One region of the Mesobacillus sp. QJM3NY_10 genome, then DNA from elsewhere that is predicted to be linked to it. Evidence: riboswitches for the same ligand, from Rfam matches in the RefSeq annotation. Region 1 holds a riboswitch; the other holds the start of a gene.

Region 1 (5,183 bases):
TTACTAATGCCGTTTTAATTTCCTCTTCATTCCCAGCTTTATCAATGCTGTAGAAAGAGATCTCATGGATTCCTTCTGCTGATAGAGAAACACTTTCTCCCTCTATAAAATCTGATCCATTAATGGAATAGAAGGTTTTTTCAACTCCGCAAAGATCGTCACTGGAAGTTAGGTTTATAACCGTTTCTTTATTTGTCCATTTACCAGTTGAGTTTGACACTGTTTCAGGAGCTGTTTTATCGATATGAACTTCCTGGGTGACTGCTTCTTCAATATTTCCGGCTTTATCTGTACTGTAAAAAGAAACAAGATGGTTCCCTTCTTCAGTCAAGACAATGATTGACCCCTCAATATAATCAGATCCATTGATTGAATAATAGGTTTTATCCACTCCAGAATCAGCGTCAGCAGCAGTCAGTGTCAGGGTAACTGCTTCTCTCGAACATGTCTCTGCAAAATTAGAAACTGTAACAGGTGCAGTAGTATCTGTCTCCTCAACGACAACCTTAACCGAAGTGTATGCATCTCCTTCGGTGCCTGATTCTGATACTGGGACGATCCAATATTCATGTTCTCCTGGTTGAGGGTTGTTTATCGTAACAGTGTTGTCCGAGGTATTGCCTATAAATACGGGCTCCCCATTTACGATTTCATAGAGATTGTAGGAATCACCATTTGAAACAGGATCCCAGCTGATTGTTACATTATCCTTTGTTTGTGCCGGATTGTTCACAACTGGCGCAGTCAATTCAGGCTCAATGTAAAGAGAAACCTGGTTTGAATATCCTGATTCGCCAAAACGGGAATTATACGATGTTACCTCATACACATGCTGGCCTGGGTTAGCGTTAAATTTAAACTGCAGGCTTGTTGTAGTTCCTATGAATTTTCTAACACCATCAACTAATTCGTAAACTCTGTAACCGGAAACATACTCTTGCTTTGTCCAATCGAGAATGACAACATTTCGATTTTCAACTGTTCCAGTCAGAGTTGGCGCTTTTAACTCTGGAAAACCCAATATATATTCAAGTCTGTCTGCATCCTGTGACTCGCCGAATCGGTCACTATAAGATGTAACTTCATAAATATACTCACCCTCTGGCATATTATAGAAAGTTGCTGCATTGCCAGTCTTAGTGCTTACGAGCTTCCGTTCTCCGTCCTTAATTTGATAAATCTTGTATGCAGTTGCATGCTCAACTGCGTCCCACCGAAGCACAAAATCACTGCCGTTCTGCACAGTTAGATTCAGATTCTCCGGTGCTTTCATCAGCGGGTGCACAAGATCAAACTCTATTCTGGACACTGAAGCGGATTCTCCAAACCGGTCAGATACAGTTGACAATTCATAGATATAATGGCCCTCTGGCATGTTTCTGTATGTCGTATTCAAGGCAGAGGTTGACAGAATTAATTTTTTCTCGCCGTCAATAATCTGGTAAAGCTTATATGAGTTCGCAAACTCTGCTTGCGACCACCTCAAATTAATGTCATTTACATTTGTAAAAGAGTAGGTGAAGTTTGCTGGGGACTTCATTTCTGGATGAACCATATTTAGTTCTATACGGAATGGAACTTCTGATTCACCAAAACGGTCGCTTTGGGCTGTAACTTCATATACATGTCTGCCTTGTGACACATTTGAAATTAATTGGGTGGCAAGTTTAGTAGTTGCTAGCAACTCACGCTGTCCATTGATAACTTCATAGACTTTATAGTTCGTTGCATAAGGAACTTTTACCCAGGAAAACACCAGGTCGTTTCCGTTTTGTACTGAATAATTGACAATAGGCGACTGCATCTTAGGGTGTACAACATTGAAATCCAGTCTTGTTCCCTCGACAGATTCCCCGAACCTTGCAACATAGGAAGTGATCTCATAGGTGTAACTACCTTCAGGGTGGTTCACTAGTGTGTAAGTCAGGTTCTTGGTTGTCCCAACTAGTTCTCTATTCCCTTCACTTACACGATAAATATTATAGTCTGTTGCATAAACTGCCTTGTCCCAAGTTAATACATAGTCGTTACCATTGGTAATAGAGTATTTTTGATTTAAAGGCTTCTGCATTTCAGGATAAATGACTTCTACAGTAACCGTATTTGACAGTGACGTTTCCTGGGTCTGCCTGAATGCTGTCACCGCATAGGTAAATTTACCTTCTGGCACATTAAAAACAGTCGTTTCTGTATCCGTATAACTTACCTGTTTCACGAAGGTCTGCTGGCCGTTGCTTACTTCATAGATCTTATAACCGCTCGCACCAGTTACCTTATCCCATGCAAGGATGATGTTTCCTGGATATGCCTGGTTTTCCCTTAGGTTTGTTGGAGTCAATATATCATATGCAAATATATTAGCTAAGGGGGAAAGTAGATTAAAAGTCATAATAAATATCATGACCACTGATAGTTTTTTTATCATATTTTTCTCCTTTTTCTAATGAAAAAGGCCATCCGAAAATTCAAGTTGAAAATTCAAGTGGTATCCGGCTGCCATCCAATTTTTCATTGGTTCAGGCCCATGGCTTTGCGTCTCATAGTTTCCTATGATTTGCCTTTTTCACAATTCAATAGTTATTTAATACGGCATCGAAAGTCCTATATAGAGATAGTAAAGAGAGAGACCTTATAAATAAGATCTCTCTTTATGTCATGCTGATTAACGAAGAAGCTGAAGTACGCCTTGTGGCTGCTGGTTTGCTTGAGCAAGCATTGCTTGTGCAGCTTGAGAAAGGATAGAGTTCTTAGTCTGTTCCATCATTTCCTTAGCCATGTCAACGTCACGGATACGAGACTCAGCAGCTGTCAGGTTTTCTTGAGATGTTCCAAGGTTATTGATTGTGTGCTCTAAGCGGTTTTGGAATGCACCAAGCTTAGAACGCTGAGCAGATACATCTTCGATCGCTTTGTTGATTGCAGAGATAGAAGATTCAGCAGTTGCTGCTGAAGAAACATCAATGTTGTCAACGTGAAGGGCAGAAGCTCTCATGTCGTTGATATCAACGTTCATAGTTTGTGAAGAGTTAGCTCCGATTTGGAAGCTCAAAGTGTTGTTCTTGTATTCTTCAACAGATGCACGGGATGTAAAAGTAGATTCCTTACCGATATCTTCAACGCCTACTGCTCCTAGAGTTACTACATATGAACCACCAGAAGTTGCGATAGTCTGGTCTCCACCAGCAGCTGCAACACCAGTAATAGTGTTTGTCTGTCCATCTTGTGCAGTCCACTCTAAAGAATAAGTGTCAGCCGCAGCATCGTAATCAGTGATCTTAACATTGATTGTTTCATCTGCTTCTGTACCTGGAGTTCCAGCTACTGCAGCAGTAGTAGCTTTAACAGCTGTGAATAATGCAGTTTCACCTTGGTTGTCAAAATTTACATTTCCAAGCTGTTCTGTAACACCGCTCTTGGAACCGTCGATAAGCTTCTTCGTGTTAAACTCAGTATTGTTACCGATACGGTCGACTTCTTCGATTAGCTGATCCATTTCTTTTTGAAGCTCAGTACGGTCAGCATCTGTGTTTGAATCGTTAGAAGATTGAACAGCTAGTTCACGCATACGCTGAAGGATAGAGTGAGTTTCGTTTAGTGCGCCTTCAGCAGTCTGGATTAGAGAAATGCCGTCTTGAGCATTCTTTGCTCCCATTTCAAGACCACGAATTTGGCCGCGCATTTTTTCAGAGATTGCTAGACCTGCTGCATCATCACCAGCACGGTTGATACGAAGACCTGAAGATAATTTTTCCATTGATTTGCTCTGTGCATTAGCAGCACCAGAGAATTGACGGTAAGTGTTCAAAGCAGCGATATTGTGATTAATTCTCATTTTGAATTTCCTCCTTGAAATTAGAGTCCACATCCATGTGAACATTAGTTTGAAAGAATAGGTCGGCCGCACCATTCTTCTTACACTTAATTTATCGTCTGTAAAAAAACTCTTTTAATAGTTTTTATGAAAAAATATAATATTTTTTAGTCTTTTTTCAAAAAATTAATCATGCTGCCAATATCCTTAGTTGCTTTCTCATTTTCTACCTCGATTTGGTCAAGGACTTCTTTTCTGAAAATATCAATATTCTCTGGGGCCTTTATTCCGATTTTAACTTTATCGTTTTTCGCAGAAATAATGGTAATCTCAATATCATCACCGATTTTAATTGATTCCCCATCTTTTCGAGTCAGTACAAGCATGATATCACCCCTTTTCACTTAACATTTTCAGGAAAAATTCGATGTTTTGTATGATATTTTGAGTCATTCAAAATAACCTGTTTCCCTTTGTTATTTTCTCTGTTAATGATCAACGGGGCCTGCAGGTTGGCAGTTGTTTTATTAAAGGGCTCCTCTACTGTAAGGATGACGTAAACAGAAACATCTTCGGCTGTAACCAGTCCAAGTCCTTTTTGGACAGAATCCTCCAGCATGAAATCATAATCCTTGAAAAAATTGAATGGATTAGCAACTACAAAAGCAATTGAAGATGAAATAGCTGATTGTAAAATTAAAAAAACACTGTCCTCAGACAAGGGCAAAACATAGAATCTTTTCTCTTCCGGAAATCCAGGAATACCTCTTTCGAAGTAAAGAGCTTCTGATTCTTGGACGTCTACTTCTCCGTGGTACTTAGTTTGTATTATCATTTTTATTCATTCCCTTAAATAGTTTGTTCGTAATTGATTCCGACAAAACGGAGATTATCAAAATCTATTTTTAATGAAGGCGGCTGTTGCATAAAGATTCTTGTTTTATCTGGCGTATAATTGATCATCGGTTTATTGATTTTAACGTCTATATTGGGTTTATGGGTTTGCCATTGGATATTTACTTCACTTGGATCATAGGAGATTTCCACACTTCCAGGTGATGGTATCCAGCCAATATTAAAGTCATAGATTGGCGGTTCACTGTTTCTCTTGGCTAAATCCGGAATAGCATTAAAGCCATTTTCTATTTTCATCAATTCATCACCATCCTGGGACATCCTCCCAAGTCCGTCGAGCCAATCCTGATAGCCTTGTTCTGCAAATTCTTCTATACGCTTAGAAATATTCTTTAGATCCATGTCTTCTCTCGCCTTTGTCTGATCAATGGTCAACCTGGCTGACTTTCTCTCAATAACCATTTCTGCTTTTGGCTGCTGAATGCTAAGTTCCGCCGGTTCCTGCTTAATTTCAAGC
Region 2 (5,183 bases), 1.4 Mb from region 1:
CGGGCATATATTTTACCGGAAAGGCGTCAGGTACTGTGTGTGGGAGGGACAAATGTCGACCGCAAAATATGGTCGAAGGGTGTTCTGGAGCTACGCACTTCGAACCCGGCTGAAAGCTCTAAATCATGCGGAGGGGTTGCCAGGAATATCGGAGAGAATTTGGGCAGGCTTGGAAGTGATGTAAGTATATTGACAGTAGTCGGTGATGACCACGAAGGCCACTGGCTTATGGAATATACAAAGGCATTTGCAAATGTGGGCCCATCAGAAACACTCAAGGGGCAGTCGACTGGAGCGTATACGGCAATACTAGATAATGAGGGAGAAATGACGGTAGCGTTAGCGGAAATGTCAATCTATGATTCTATCACTCCTGACTTCATCGATCGAAAATGGGGTTATTTCGCTTCATCAGATTTCATTATGCTGGATACAAATTTCCCGGCAGATGTCCTTGAAAAGATTATTGAACGTTGCCATATGGAAAAAATTCAGCTGTGCATTACACCCGTTTCATCCCCAAAAGCAAGGAAGCTCCCACAGGATTTAGCAGGAGTGACCTGGCTGATCGCCAATAAGGATGAGGCAGAAGCTATTTCAGGCATCAGCATCAACAATGAAGGCGACTACTTTAAGGCAGCGGAGTTGATTATACATAAAGGTGTAGAGAAGGTTGTCATCAGCCGCGGAGACAAAGGCCTCATTTATTTCACTTCAAAAGGTGAAGCTGGTGTACTGATTCCCCCGGCAATTTCTGTTATCGATGTAACAGGAGCAGGAGATTCACTCGTTGCAGGAATCATATATGCCCATTTGAATGGCATCCAGACAGAGGATGCTTGCAAAATTGGCATGGCCTGTTCCATCCTGACGCTGCAATCGATTGAGACAGTAAATCCGATTTTGAATAATAAACAATTGCTAGACACATATAAACAAAATTTCAAATAAGCGAGGTACACGATGCTGGAAAAGTGGCTAGAATATTCACAGGAAGTAATAGAAGCGAAAGAAGCAGGCAGACCGGTCGTCGCCCTGGAATCTACAATCATCTCACATGGCATGCCTTATCCACAGAATGTCCACACAGCGAGGGAAGTAGAACAAATCATCCGTGAAAATGGAGCGGTACCTGCAACCATTGCCATCCTCGATGGAAAAATAAAAATTGGCTTGTCAGATGAAGAGCTTGAATACCTAGGGCAGAGCAGAGATGTTGAAAAGGCGAGCCGGCGGGACTTGCCGTACTTGTTATCTGCAAAGAAAAATGGAGCGACAACGGTGGCAGCAACGATGATTTGCGCAGAGCTCGCAAAGATTGAAGTGTTTGTGACCGGCGGAATAGGAGGCGTACATCGCGAAGCAGAAACAACAATGGATATTTCCGCCGACCTGCAGGAGCTGGCCAAGACGAATGTCGCGGTTGTATGTGCCGGCGCCAAGTCTATTCTTGACCTTGGACTCACGCTTGAATATCTTGAAACTCAAGGGGTTCCTGTTGTAGGTTTTGGGACTGAATCGCTGCCAGCCTTTTATACGCGTACAAGTCCATACAATGTTAACTTCCGGCTTAATACACCAGAAGCTGTAGCAGAGATGATCAAAACCAAATGGGAACTGGGACTTGATGGAGGAGTCGTCGTGGCTAATCCAATTCCGGAAGAAGACGCCTTAGAGGAAAGTTTTATCGCCAATGTAATTGAAAAAGCCCTGGGTGAAGCCAGAGAAAAACAAATCGGCGGCAAACAGGTAACTCCATTCCTTCTTGGGAAGGTGAAAGAATTAACTGATGGGAAAAGCCTTGTTGCGAATATCGCACTTGTGAAAAATAATGCGAGGGTGGGGGCAAAGATTGCAGCCAGCCTGGCCAAACAGAGAATCAGCCTATGAGGCTGGTTCTTTTTTTGGAGACAAACAGTCAAATCAACGCCTCTTATAGGAAATACTTGTTCTAAAGCGCAGTTTTGCATTGTAATTTATATAAATACTTAACTGCTAATCCTGTTTTCTCATGCTCTTGAACTTCATGAAATCCAGATAATAAGCAAAATCTTCTTTGCTGATCCCGTTTTTTATAGCTTCATCAACGAGTCCAACCCATTCCTCATCAACAGGCATCCTGGCAGCTTTCATGTTTTGCTGTCCCATCAAATACTCAACAGTTGTATCCAAGTTGTCTGCCAGGCGGGACAATACCTGAAGCGATGGATTTCCCTGGATCCCTCTTTCGATATAACTGAGATAGGATTTGGAAACATTTGCTCTTTCAGAGAGTTCACTAATGGAATACTTTTTTTTAAGCCTTAAACTTTTTATTTTCTCTCCAACCGTCATAAGAGAATCTCCTTTTTGTTCATCTATGAATTCATTATAACGAACAATTCAGTTCTTTTAAAAATACAAGAAACTGAGATAAACGGAGGGATTTCTTAAAAAAGAACGATTTTTGTTCTTTTTTAAGAAAATTAGCGATATTTTAGACTTTTTCAGAATTGATACAAATGGACTATACTCGAATGGAATATAGTAACAAATTTCTTTTAAAAGGGGGCTTGATGGCCGTGTACAGAAAAAATTGTGATCGTTGTAACCGTCCTTCGTTTAGCAGCAGTGAGGTTGGAGAGTGGCTCTGTCCGATTTGCGGAAAGGATTTAACGAGATACCCGTTTTTTAATGCCATCAGTCTTGAGAAAGTGGCAATTTTACCGCACTTAAAAAAGCAAATGTATAAGAAAACTGGCCATCCATAGGACCATCTCAAGTTTATGGGGGTTATTTTTAAAAAAGAGTTCAACAATTAGAGCTATAATCTGACAAAAATCTTTAAGTAAATGGTTTAAATTTTCAGATAATAAAACTTTTATGCTATGTTTTTGTAATTGTTTGGAAGAAAAGAGAAAAAATACTTAGATTGTTGCCGACAAATATTTACATGTTAAATATATCGAACAATGTACAATGACATTGGGAGTAAAAAAGTGAGTAAAAAGATACAGAAAAAGGCAAACTTGTTGAAAAACTAGGACGCAAAGTCACGGATCTAAGGTGCGATGTACTATGATGGCCGGACTGCCTGGAATACTAACTGTATTTTGGGGGGAAGAACTTGATTAAAGAACAGGTAGTTTTCGAAGAACTGGATACAGAATGGATGCAACTTATAATGGAAGCATTAGAGTTGGGGATAAACAAAGAAGAAATCAGGGAGTTTTTAACGAAGACCAACAAATAGGCAAGTGGATCTTTACATAGAAAATGGAATTGCCATCGAGCAGCTCTTTTTAGAGGTGCTTTTTATTTTTTAATAAGGCTCTTTTCGTATATGCAGCGAAGGATGAAAAGCCACAATCAATGCGAAAACAGCCGTAATAAAAAATGGACAGCACAGGCTGTCCATTGAGGTTTATTTATTGTGGAGTCTCCATTTATTGAATTCCAGAAACTCACGGAACTGGTCTTTTGTGATACCAGAATCCATTGCTTCTTTTACAAGATTGACCCAATCAGAATCCATGTTTTCTTTGTCAGGTTGTTCATGGATTAGATGGTCTACCGGTACATTCAATACTCCTGCTATCTTTTCTAAAAATTGGATTGAAGGATTTGTTTGAAGGTTTCGCTCCAAAGAGCTCAAATATGATTTTGCCACGCCAGCTTGCTCTGCCAGTTCAGATAAGGACATCCTTTTTTCTTGTCGAAGTTTCTTGACGCGTTCACCGATCACTGTTATCCACACACCTTATCAATTTATAGTTATATCATAACAAATCTGATAAAATAGTTCCATATTGAGAACGACTTATAGAACAATTATAACCAGAATTAAAGTTTTTGGGGTCTATTTTTATCAAAAAACCTGTTGGGAAAAAACTCGATGCTTTTATATCGGCTATTGTAGTTTATAGTTGCACATTATTTTATGAAGTTTGTATGAAAAAAACAAACACAATTGTCTATTGTATTCAAACGAACATAAAAAAGGTAAAATGGTAGCAATCAGACAAGGTACGGGTGATATGTTATGCAGAAAAAGTATTTATTGATCTATGAAGAGATTTCGAAACAGATCCAGGAAGGACATTATCCTCCTAAAACGATTTTGCCATCTGAAAATGAATTTGCGGATATGTACCAAACGTCCAGGGAAACCATCCGTAAAGCGCTGAATCTTCTTGCTCAAAATGGGTTTATCCAAAAAATTCGCGGCAAGGGTTCACTTGTGCTGGATTTAAAAAGACATCAGTTTCCGATTTCCGGATTGATCAGTTTTAAAGAACTGGCGGAGAATATGGGTGGAAAGGCGAAAACGACTGTGGAAGAATTCACTCTCGAATTGGCAGGCCGGGAAATTGCCAGGGAATTGAATGTTGAGGATGATGAAAAGGTTTGGAAGGTTAAAAGAGTACGGCATATTGATGAAGAACGAGTGATCCTCGACAAGGATTTTCTCGTAGAAAAGCATGTGCCAGGACTATCACGTGAGAAATGTGAAAACTCAATATTTGAGTATATAGAAGGAAAACTGGAGAAAAAAATCAGCTTTGCAAAAAAGGAATTCACAGTAGAGGAACCAAGTGCCGAGGACAAAAAACTCCTTGATATGGATGGGTTTAATGCAATCGTCATCGTGAAAAACTATATTTATTTTGATGATGCTACCCTGTTCCAATATACCGAGTCAAGGCACCGCCCCGACAAGTTCCGTTTCGTTGATTTTGCCAGACGGATGGATACCCAACAGTCTTTATAACAAAAAAAGAAGCTGCCATTGATGGATGCCCGGTTACCCGGCTGTCAATTGGCAGCTTTTATTTTTAGATAAGGGATCAGATATTGGTACAATCTGATTACTTATTTCTGATTTAATGCTTTGGGTATTTGCCGACAAGATGAATGGCACTGATGATTCTTTTATTGATCCAGGTTCTGTTTTCCTGGGTATTAAGTTGTTCGTAAACCATCTTCCTGCCATCTTCTGTCGTGACGTAGTGACTTGGAAGAGTGTTCAGGCTGATGGCAATGATATCATTCCGGCACTTCTGGCAATTACAGAAGGTCTGGTAATCAGGGCTCATCATCAACACATTGACAAGAGTGGAAACGACCTCTTCCATTACATTGACATAACTAAATTTCATGGTGCCTTCTCTCCCTATTGATGTCTTAAATTAAATTATAGTTGA

The links. Region 1 has a riboswitch for cyclic di-GMP ahead of AC0VX7_RS21595 (OmpL47-type beta-barrel domain-containing protein). Riboswitches for the same ligand answer to the same signal wherever they lie in the genome.
Region 2: another riboswitch for cyclic di-GMP. It lies ahead of AC0VX7_RS04595 (anti-repressor SinI family protein); the one in region 1 lies ahead of AC0VX7_RS21595 (OmpL47-type beta-barrel domain-containing protein).

The regions. Positions count from the first base shown of each region.
Region 1 is NZ_CM149675.1:4,280,242-4,285,424, forward strand. Features, by position in the region: gene AC0VX7_RS21595 (OmpL47-type beta-barrel domain-containing protein) at 1-2,425, opposite strand, end outside; cyclic di-GMP riboswitch class I at 2,482-2,569, opposite strand; gene AC0VX7_RS21600 (flagellin N-terminal helical domain-containing protein) at 2,663-3,832, opposite strand; gene csrA (carbon storage regulator CsrA) at 3,979-4,197, opposite strand; gene fliW (flagellar assembly protein FliW) at 4,212-4,646, opposite strand; gene AC0VX7_RS21615 (DUF6470 family protein) at 4,661-5,183, opposite strand, start outside.
Region 2 is NZ_CM149675.1:906,346-911,528, forward strand. Features, by position in the region: gene AC0VX7_RS04575 (carbohydrate kinase) at 1-951, shown strand, start outside; gene AC0VX7_RS04580 (pseudouridine-5'-phosphate glycosidase) at 964-1,890, shown strand; gene AC0VX7_RS04585 (helix-turn-helix domain-containing protein) at 1,996-2,334, opposite strand; gene AC0VX7_RS04590 (hypothetical protein) at 2,556-2,750, shown strand; cyclic di-GMP riboswitch class I at 2,992-3,077, shown strand; gene AC0VX7_RS04595 (anti-repressor SinI family protein) at 3,107-3,232, shown strand; gene AC0VX7_RS04600 (helix-turn-helix domain-containing protein) at 3,404-3,724, opposite strand; gene treR (trehalose operon repressor) at 4,022-4,750, shown strand; gene AC0VX7_RS04610 (late competence development ComFB family protein) at 4,863-5,138, opposite strand.